DNA from 3 places in the Pinisolibacter sp. DMC100 genome. Region 3 is predicted to be linked to each of the others. Evidence: predicted binding sites of a transcription regulator. Region 3 holds the regulator's gene; each other region holds the start of a gene.
The links. Region 3 encodes PhoB, which activates phosphate uptake and scavenging genes when phosphate is short. Its sites were predicted from a motif close to TGTCATNNANCTGTCAT; they were not measured.
Positions count from the first base shown of each region.

Region 1: the regulator PhoB is predicted to act here: its motif matches at 1,934-1,950, upstream of phnC (phosphonate ABC transporter ATP-binding protein).
Region 2: the regulator PhoB is predicted to act here: its motif matches at 1,866-1,882, upstream of ACT541_RS14440 (DUF47 domain-containing protein).

Region 1 covers NZ_JBQUZT010000002.1:307,122-310,393, forward strand. The annotation lists gene phnD (phosphonate ABC transporter substrate-binding protein) at 1-888, opposite strand, end outside; gene phnC (phosphonate ABC transporter ATP-binding protein) at 956-1,783, opposite strand; gene ACT541_RS10340 (alpha-D-ribose 1-methylphosphonate 5-triphosphate diphosphatase) at 2,034-3,200, shown strand; gene ACT541_RS10345 (NrsF family protein) at 3,220-3,272, opposite strand, start outside.
Region 2 covers NZ_JBQUZT010000003.1:277,558-280,829, reverse strand. The annotation lists gene ACT541_RS14450 (FAD-binding oxidoreductase) at 1-580, opposite strand, end outside; gene ACT541_RS14445 (AbrB family transcriptional regulator) at 652-1,710, opposite strand; gene ACT541_RS14440 (DUF47 domain-containing protein) at 1,919-2,563, shown strand; gene ACT541_RS14435 (inorganic phosphate transporter) at 2,592-3,272, shown strand, end outside.
Region 3 covers NZ_JBQUZT010000001.1:1,123,462-1,126,733, forward strand. The annotation lists gene ACT541_RS05145 (ATP-binding protein) at 1-736, shown strand, start outside; gene phoU (phosphate signaling complex protein PhoU) at 855-1,568, shown strand; gene phoB (phosphate regulon transcriptional regulator PhoB) at 1,594-2,292, shown strand; gene ACT541_RS05160 (GcrA family cell cycle regulator) at 2,398-2,916, opposite strand.

The sequences.
Region 1 (3,272 bases), on a different contig from region 3:
GTCGACGAACTTGTTGAGCTCGACGATCGGCTTGTAGGCGTCGTGGGTGACGGCGACCCAGGGCAGCTGCTTGCCGTCGGTCATCTTCTTGAAGGCTTCCGGCTCCTTCTCGGGGAAGGAGAGGATGGCGGCGGAGAGCGCCTTCTTCAGGTCGTCGGGCAGGTCGGAGAGAATGGCGATCGGCGAGTTCACGATCTGCTCGGACTTGAAGATGATCCGGTAGTCGTCGTACTTCGCCAGACCCTTGCGCTCCATGCGCTTCAGCATCGACTCGTTCTCGTCGTTCCACCAGTTGGCGGCGACGTCGACGGTGCCCTGGCCGAGCGCGATGACGGCGTTCTCGTGGCTGCCGGTGTAGACCACCTTCGAGAAGTACGTTTCGGGGTCGATGCCCATCTTGGACAGCGAGAAGCGCGGCACGTTGTTGCCCGAGGTCGAGTTCGGGTCGACGAGGCCGAGGTTCTTGCCCTTCAGGTCCTCGATCTTCTGATAGGGGCTGTCCTTCTTCACGTAGAAGACGGAGTAGTAGCCCTTGGTGCCGTCCGAGTTCACCTCGATGGCGACCGGCTCGATCTTGGCGCCGACCATGGTGGCGCGGGCGTAGGAGGCGGGGCCGTAGTAGCCGATGTGGATCTGGCCGGCGCGCTGACCCTCGATCACCGCGGCGTAGTCCTGGGCGACGCGCAGCGTCACCTTGGTGCCGATGGCCTTCGACAGGTAGTCCATGAAGGGCTGATAGCGGTCGACGGTGCCCGAGGCGTTCTCGTCCGGGATCTTGCCGAAGACGATCTCGGGATACTTCGCCTTCCAGTCCTCGGCCCGGGCGCCGGTGGCGGAGAAGGCGACGGCGGCGACGGCGAGGCCGAGGACGCTGCGACGGTCGATCATGGGAGGTCTCCTCTGGATCGCGACGGTCCTGTCTTTCACCGCCGCGGGATGGGGATGGGAAAGGGCGTCAGACCGGGTCGAGCGCGTGGGCGGCGTCCCAGGCGGCGCGGATGTCGTCCGGCGTCGGGTCGTTCGCGTTCGGGATGTCGACCACTTCGACGGCCTCGAGGCCGTAGAGATCGCGCACCACCTCGTCGGTCAGCTCGCGGGGCGTGCCGTCGAAGACGACGCGGCCCGCCTTCATGCCGATCAGGCGGTCGCAGTAGCGCCTGGCCAGATCGATCGAATGGAGATTGGTCAGCACGGTGATGCCGAAGTCGCGGTTCACCCTGAGGAGCGCGTCCATCACCACCTTGGTGTTGCGCGGGTCGAGCGAGGCGATCGGCTCGTCGGCGAGGATGACGCGCGGTTCCTGCACCAGCGCCCGGGCGATCGCCACGCGCTGCTGCTGGCCGCCGGAGAGCGCGCCGGCGCGATTGGCGGCGAGACCCGCGATGTCGAAGAGTTCGAGCGCGGAGAGGGCGATCGCCTTGTCCTCGGCGGTCCACAGCTTCAGGAACGAGCGCCACTCGGCCATGTGGTCGAGGCGGCCCATCATCACGTTGGTCAGCACGTCGAGACGGTCGACGAGGGCGAACTGCTGGAAGACCATGGCGCAGTCGCGCCGCCAGTGGCGCAGCGAGGCACCCTTCAGCGCGGTGACCTCGCGGCCCTCCCAGACGATGCGTCCGGAGGAGGGTTCGACCAGGCGGTCGATCATGCGCAGCAGCGTCGACTTGCCGGCGCCGGAGCGACCGATGACGCCGACCATCTGCCCCGCCGGGATCTCCAGATCGACGCCGTCGACCGCGACGAATTCGCCGAAGCGTCGCGTCAGTCCCTCGATCGCCAGCATGTCCGTCTCCCGTGGCAAAGCCGATCGCCACGCGGTGCCCGAAAGGCGATCGCGCGGCTTCGGGAGATCGCTCTAGATGACGTTCGCAACGCTTCCGCGACGCCCCGATGAAGAGTCCGTGACGATGCGACGGAGAGGCCTTGCCGGAGCCGTCGTCCAAACGTCATCGTCGGGGACTAGCCGGTGCGGGAGAGACGGCGCGCGACGCGGGGGCCGTGGGACAGGCTTCGCCGAGGATCGGGAGACCGCCATGAACGACAGTGCACATCGCGCCGGCTGGCGTCTGCAGGGCGGCCGGGTGCTCGCCGGCGGTCGGCTCGCGGCGGGCGATCTCGCCTTCGTCGACGGTCGGATCGTCGCGGGCGAGGCGCCGGGCGCCCGGGTCTTCGACGCGCGCGGGCTCCTCGTGCTGCCGGGCATCGTCGACGTCCACGGCGATGCCTTCGAGCGGCAGGTGATGCCGCGGCCGGGCGTCTCCTTCGACCTCGTCACGGCGCTGATGGACAGCGACCGCCAGCTCGTCGCCAACGGCATCACCACGGCGTTCCACGGCGTCACCCGCTCGTGGGAGCCGGGCCTCCGCGGCGCCGAGAACGCCCGCGAGCTCCTCTCGGCGATCGAGCGGCTCGCCGGTCGGCTCGCGGCGGACACGCGCTATCACCTGCGCCACGAGACCTTCAATCTCGACGGCGAGGCGGAGATCCTCGAATGGATCGCCGCCGGGCGGATCGGCTGCCTCGCCTTCAACGACCACATGGCGTCGACGCTCAGGGACCGGGCCAAGCCGGAGAAGATCGGCAAGATGATCGAGCGTTCGGGGTTGGAACGTGCAGACTTCATGCATCTCGTCGAGGTCGTCGACGGCCGTCGCGACGAGGTCGCCCCGTCGATCGAGCGGCTGGCGGCGGCGGCGCGGGCGGCCGGCATCGCCATGCTGTCGCACGACGATCGCGACCCCGAGACGCGGCGCTGGTTCCGCGAGCTGGGCGTGGCGGTCGCCGAGTTCCCGCTCGACGTCTCGACCGCCACCGAGGCGGTGACGGCGGGCGAGGCGACGGTCTTCGGCGCGCCCAACGTGGTGCGCGGCGGCAGCCACACCGGCTGCCCCTCGGCGGCCGAGATGGTGCGCCAGGGGCTCTGCTCGATCCTCGCCTCCGACTACTACTATCCGGCGCTGGCGCTGGCGCCGTTCCGGCTGGCGAAGGAAGGGGCGGCGACGTTCGAGCGGGCCTGGGCGCTGGTCTCGACCAATCCGGCGGCGGCGATGGGGCTTTCCGATCGCGGACGGCTCGACGCCGGGCTGCGCGCCGACGTGGTGGCGATCGACCCCGAAGGGCCGGACGGCAAGCCGCGGGTGGTGGCGACCTTCGTCGCCGGCCGGCCCGTCCATGTCGCAGAGGCCGAGCGCATCCGCTGATGCGCCACGGCCGCCCGCCTCACCACGCCAGCAGGCGGCGACCGATCGCGGCGCCGATCGCGGCGGTGGCGG
Region 2 (3,272 bases), on a different contig from region 3:
CCGTCGCCGACTTCTTGGCACGGCGCGAGGTGACGACCACCTCGCCGGAAGCGGTGACGACGCGCATGGCGATCACCGTGTCCTTCATCGTGCCGTAGCGCACCGCGTTGGTGCCGGACGCCCGCGTCGCCGCCATGCCGCCGAGCGTCGCGTCGGCGCCGGGGTCGATCGGGAAGAACAGGCCGGTGTCGCGCAGCTGTTCGTTCAGCGCCTTGCGGCGGATGCCGGGCTCGACCACCACGTCGAGATCTTCCGGGTGGACCGCGACGATGCGGTCCATCGCCGAGACGTCGACCGAGACGCCGCCGTAGGCCGCGTTGAGATGGCCCTCGAGCGAGGTGCCGGCGCCGAAGGGCACGATCGGGCAGCGATGGGCGGCACAGATCTTCACGATCTCGACCACCTCGGCCTCGGAACGGGCGAAGACCACCGCGTCCGGCGGCTGGTTGGGGATCCAGGTCAGCGTGTGACCGTGTTGCTCGCGCATCGACGCCGAGGTCGAAACCCGCTCGCCGAACCGGGCCTGCAAGGCCGTCACCGCTGCCGAAATCGCCGCCTCGTCGCGCACGCGTCCGCTCATCGTCGTCTCCGAGAAAAAGGAAGGCGGACCCTATCAGCCGTTCGCGACGGACGAAAGGTCGAGGCCGCGCCTCAGCCCCGCTCGAGCGTACGTGCGACCATGCGCGACAGGGCCGGCCCGATCGCCACCAGGACGAAGAACCGCACCGCCTGCAGCGCCAGCACGAAGGAGACGTCGACCGGCGTCGAGGCGGCGATGACGGCGATCGTGTCCATGCCGCCCGGCGAGGTGGCGAGCCACGCGGTCAGGGGATCGATGCCGAGCCGCTCGTGCAGCTCCAGCGCCACCACCGCCGAGACCGCCATCAGCACGACGATCGACGCGGCGATCCACGGCAGCGCGCGCGCCGCATGGACGACCGAGGCGCGAGTGAAGCCGAGGCCGATCGTCCAGCCGAGGCCGGTATAGGCGGCGACCAGCAGCCAGGTCGGCAGTTCCATCGCGAACGTGTCCGAGCCGTGCAGCGCCGCGCCGACGACCAGCGGTCCGATCATCGCCCCCGAAGGCACCCGCGACAGCACGCCGAGCACGCCCATGACCACGATCAGCGCGATCGTCAGGGCGAAGGGGCCGGGATGGATCGGCGGAAACAACACCGGCGGGGCGGGCATCGCCTCGACGCCGATGAACAGCCGCGCCGCCACGGACGCCGTCGAGGCGACGAAGAGCACGCGGACATATTGCATGAAGGCGACGAGCTGGACGTCGGCGCCGTAGTGGGCGGCCTGCACCACCATGGCCGAGGCCGCACCCGGCGAGGAGCCCCAGACGCCGGTCGTCCCCGGCACGATGCCGAAGCGCGACAGCGCCCAGCCGAGAAGGGTCGCCGTCGCCACGATCACCCCGACCGAGCCGAGCAGGATCGGCCATTCGTGGCGGAAGGTCGCGACGATCGACGGCGTCAGCGCGGTGCCGAGCATGGCGCCGACCACCGCCTGGGAGGCGAGGAAGACCCGCCGCGGCACGGCGAGCTCGATTCCGGCGAGGCGCACGCCGATGGCGGCGATCAGCGGTCCGATCAGGAAGGAGGCCGGCAGCCGCGCCTCCTCGAAGCCGAGCGCCACGACGAGCGAGGCCGCCGCCAGGATCGCCCAGCCGGCCAGACCGTTGATGCTCTTCGGACCCGTCATCCGCGCGCTCCTTCGCCCGCCGTCGCGGGCGACCGCGATCGACCACGAAGCTCCGCCGCGGTCAAGCGTCGCAGGGCGGGCGCGTGCCCTTCACGACGCGCATGGCGCGCTTCGGCGCGTTTCTCGGGGGATCGGCAGCACTTCGGACTCGCCTTCGTCACGGAAATGTCATTAATTCCGCGCGACGAAACGACCGCGGATCAAATCCATGCTGTCCTGGTTCCGGGCGATCATGCCCAAGGAAGACGGGTTCTTCGATCACTTCGAGGCCCATGCCCGTGTCCTGCTCGACGGCGCCAAGGCGCTGCACGCCCTGCTCGCCGGCGCGCCCGACATCGCCGCCGCCGCGGCGGAGGTGAAGCGCCACGAGAACGCCGCCGACGACATCACGGCCGAGGTCCTGCTGGCGGTGCGCCGTTCCTTCATCACGCCCTTCGACCGGGTCGACATCAAGGATCTGATCGAGTCGATGGACGACGCCATCGACCAGATGCACCAGACCTCCAAGGCGATCCTTCTCTTCGAGGTGACGGCGTTCACCGAGCCGATGCGCGAGATGGCGGCGATCGCCGTCGAGGCGGCCGAGCTGACCGTCCAGGCGATCCCGCTGCTGCGGAAGATCGGTGCCAACGTCGCCGAACTCAACGCCTACGCGGTCAAGATCACCGAGCTCGAAGGCCGCGCCGACAAGCTGCACGATCGCGGCCTGAAGGAACTCTTCGTCGCCCATCGCAATTCCGACCCGATGGCCTATACGATCGGTGCCGAGATCTACAGCCACCTCGAGCGCGTCGCCGACCGGTTCGAGGACGTGGCCAACGAGATCTCCGGCATCGTCATCGAGCACGTCTGATCGACCTGCCGTCCCCGAAGAGAGTCCCATGGACGCCACGCTGGCCCTGCCCCTCCTCGTCGGCCTGATCGCGGTCGCGCTCGCCTTCGACTTCCTGAACGGCCTGCACGACGCGGCGAACTCGATCGCCACGATCGTCTCGACCCGCGTGCTGTCGCCGCAGTATGCCGTCGCCTGGGCGGCGTTCTTCAACTTCATCGCCTTCATGTTCTTCGGCCTGCACGTCGCCCAGACGCTGGGCAAGGGCATCGTCGAGGCCTCGGTGATCGACCCGCGCGTCGTCTTCGGCGCGCTGACCGGGGCGATCGTCTGGAACGTCGTCACCTGGCTCCTCGGCATCCCGTCGTCGTCGTCGCACGCCCTCGTCGGCGGCCTGATCGGCGCCGGCACCGCCAAGGCCGGCATCGCCGCCGTCGTCATGTCGGGCTTCCTCAAGACCACCGCGGCGATCGTGCTGTCGCCGCTGTTCGGCTTCCTCCTGGCCCTGCTGCTGGTGGCCCTGGTCAGCTGGATCTGCCGACCCTTCACGCCCTTCGCCGTCGACCGGTCCTTCCGCTCGCTGCAGTTCCTCTCCGCCTCGCTCTATTCGCTCGGTCACGGCGGCAACGACGCGCAGAAGACCATGGGCATCATCGCCGTGCTGCTCTACTCGCAGGGCTATCTCGGCGGCGAGTTCCACGTTCCCTTCTGGGTGGTGATCTCGTGTCAG
Region 3 (3,272 bases):
CTTCCTCATGATCCGCATCGAGGACCTGACCGAGACGCGCCGGATGGAGCGCATGCGCGCCGACTTCGTCGCCAACGCCAGCCACGAACTGCGCACGCCGCTCGCCGCCCTCTCCGGCTTCATCGAGACGCTGCAGGGTCCGGCGCGCGAGGACGGCGCCGCCCGCGCGCGCTTCCTCGGCGTCATGGCCGAACAGGCGGGGCGGATGAAGCGGCTGATCGACGACCTCCTGTCGCTGTCGCGCATCGAGATGAAGGCGCATCTGCGCCCCGAGGCCGAGGTCGACCTCTGCGAGGTGCTCGCCCGCGTCCTCGACCTCGCCCGCCCGGCCGCCGGCACCGAGGGCGTCACCCTGGCGCTCGAGGGCTGCGACACCGCCCGCGCGGTGCGCGGCGATCGCGAGGAACTGGTCCAGGTCTTCACCAATCTGGTCGAGAACGCCGTCAAGTACGGCGGCGCCGGCGGCTCGGTCGAGGTGACGGTGCGGACCGAGGGCGATCTGGTGCTGGCGACCGTGCGCGACCACGGCGACGGTATCGACCCGGTCCACCTGCCGCGCCTGACCGAGCGCTTCTACCGCGGCCATTCCGACGGCGCCGGTTCGCGCCGCGGCACCGGCCTCGGCCTCGCCATCGTCAAGCACATCGTCACCCGCCACGGCGGGCGGCTCGACATCTGGAGTCGGCGCGGCGAGGGCTCCGCCTTCACCGTCGCGCTCGACCGCTGGAAGTCGTGAAGCGCTAAGAAATCAACAATTTGGAGCGTCATCAAACTGACGTCTCCGCGTCATAGAAACGGGGCGACCCGGGCCGGTTCCGCCGGACGGTTCGCGCCAGTGGAACGAGGTTCGCTCGATGACCAACCATACCGTCGTCGCCTACGATCAGGAACTGAAGGAACTCGCCGGCCGCATCGCGGAGATGGGCGGGCTCGCCGAAGGTCTCGTGACCGACGCCGTCACCGCGCTCGTTCGCGGCGACACGACGCTGGCGCAGAAGGTGGTCGCCACCGACGCCCGGCTCGACCGCCTCCAGCACATCGTCGAGGAGCAGGCGATCGTCATCATCGCCAAGCGCCAGCCGATGGCGCTCGATCTGCGTCACATCTTCGTCGCCATGCGTCTCGCCGGCGACCTCGAGCGGGTCGGCGACCTCGCCAAGTCGATCGCCAAGCGCGTCATCGCCATGAACGGCGGTGTCCGTCTGAAGAGCGTGCTGATCGGCGTCGAACACCTCGCCGAGATCGCGCTCGAGCAGCTCAAGGCCGTGCTCGACGCCTATGCCGCGCAGGACTCCGAAGCCGCGATCGTCGTGCGCGATCGCGACGAGCAGATCGATGCGCTCTATACGTCGCTGTTCCGCGAGCTCCTCACCTACATGATGGAAGACCCGCGCAACATCACCTTCTGCACCCACCTGCTGTTCTGTGCCAAGAACATCGAGCGCATCGGCGATCATGCCACCAACGTCGCCGAACAGGTCCACTATCTGGTGACCGGCGAGCAGGTGATCGGCGAGCGTCCGAAGGGCAACGACGCCGAGCAGATGAAGTTCGAGGCCGGCGTCTGAGCCGGCCCGAGGAACGAGGGACGACATGGCCCGCGTGTTGATCGTCGAGGACGAGGAGGCCCTCGGTCTCCTCCTGCGCTACAATCTCGAGAGCGAGGGATACGACGTCGAAGTCGTCGCCCGAGGCGACGAGGCCGATACGCGCCTGAGGGAGAGCGTTCCCGATCTCCTCATCCTCGACTGGATGTTGCCGGGGCTCTCCGGCATCGAACTGTGCCGCCGCCTGCGCGCCCGCTCCGAGACCGAACGCCTGCCGATCATCATGTTGACGGCACGCGGCGAGGAGAGCGAGCGCATCCGCGGCCTCTCCACCGGCGCCGACGACTACGTGGTGAAGCCCTTCTCCACCGCCGAGCTGATGGCCCGCGTCCGCGCCATGCTGCGTCGGACCCGGCCGGAGCTGGTCTCCACCCTGCTGCGTTCCGGCGACCTCGAGCTCGATCGCGAGACCAAGCGCTGCCGCCGCGCCGGCCGCGAGATCCATCTCGGACCGACCGAATTCCGCCTGCTCGAGTTCCTGATGCAGTCGCCCGGCCGCGTCTTCACCCGCGAGCAGCTGCTCGACGGCGTCTGGGGCATGGACGTCTATGTCGACGAACGCACCGTCGACGTCCACGTCGGCCGCCTGCGCAAGGCGGTCAACCGCCCGCGCGAACGCGACCCGATCCGCACCGTGCGCGGCTCCGGCTATTCCTTCGACGAACGCTTCGGCGCGATGGCCTGAGGCCGTCGCGACCGGCGCGCGATCGCCGCGCCGTTCCGACATCCCGAAATGCAGAGAGCCCGACGATCGCTCGCCGGGCTCTCTGCGTTTCTCGGGCCTCTCGCCTCAGGCGCGACGGCGGTCGCGGCGGCGGTCGGCGACCGGCTGATAGGCCAGCCGCGCGTGATAGGCGCAATAGGGGATGCCGACGTCGGAGCGACGGGCGCAGAAGTGGAAGTCGGACGCCGACGGATCGCCCATCGGCCACTTGCAGGTCTGCTCGTTGATCTGCAGCACCGAGGCGTTGGGGATCAGCGGCTCGTCGGAGAGCGACACCAGCTGCGGCGCCGGCTGGGCGTGACGGCGTTCCTCCGGCCGGGTCTCGGCCTTGAGCGCGGTGGCGCCGACGCTGACCGGGCCGCCTTCCGAGCGCCCGGTCGAGGTCGCGGGACGGGTGACCGGCTTCTTCGGGCGGCTGGCGGAGGGCTGAGGCGCCTTGGCCCGGCCCGACAGGCCGAGCCGATGGACCTTGCCGATCACCGCGTTGCGGGTGACGCCGCCGAGTTCGCCGGCAATCTGGCTGGCGCTCAGTCCGTCGCCCCAGAGCTTCTTGAGAAGCTCGACCCGCTCGTCGGTCCAGGAGATCATCGCTACCCTCGCAGTCGTGGCCGGCGATCGAACCTTCCGAATCCCTTCTCGTCCGGAGGAATCCCTCCGGGGCCGCCTCGTTTCCGAGGCGTCGACGCAAGACGAGAGGTATGGGATCGGACGATCCGTCGCACGAGATGTCGTGTTTAACAAGTCGTAAACTACACTAGCCGTAGACTCGCGAGCAAGGCGGCGAGGAATCGTTTCGGTGGATGAACGATGTCTTTTCCCCAGCGTTGAGTCCGATCTGCAACAGGGGATGACACGTACCGCCGAGATCGCGCGCTTCGCGCGACGGTTGCGATCCGTGGACTTGCGTATGTCGTCGCCGATGGTCTGCCGCGACCGCGGTT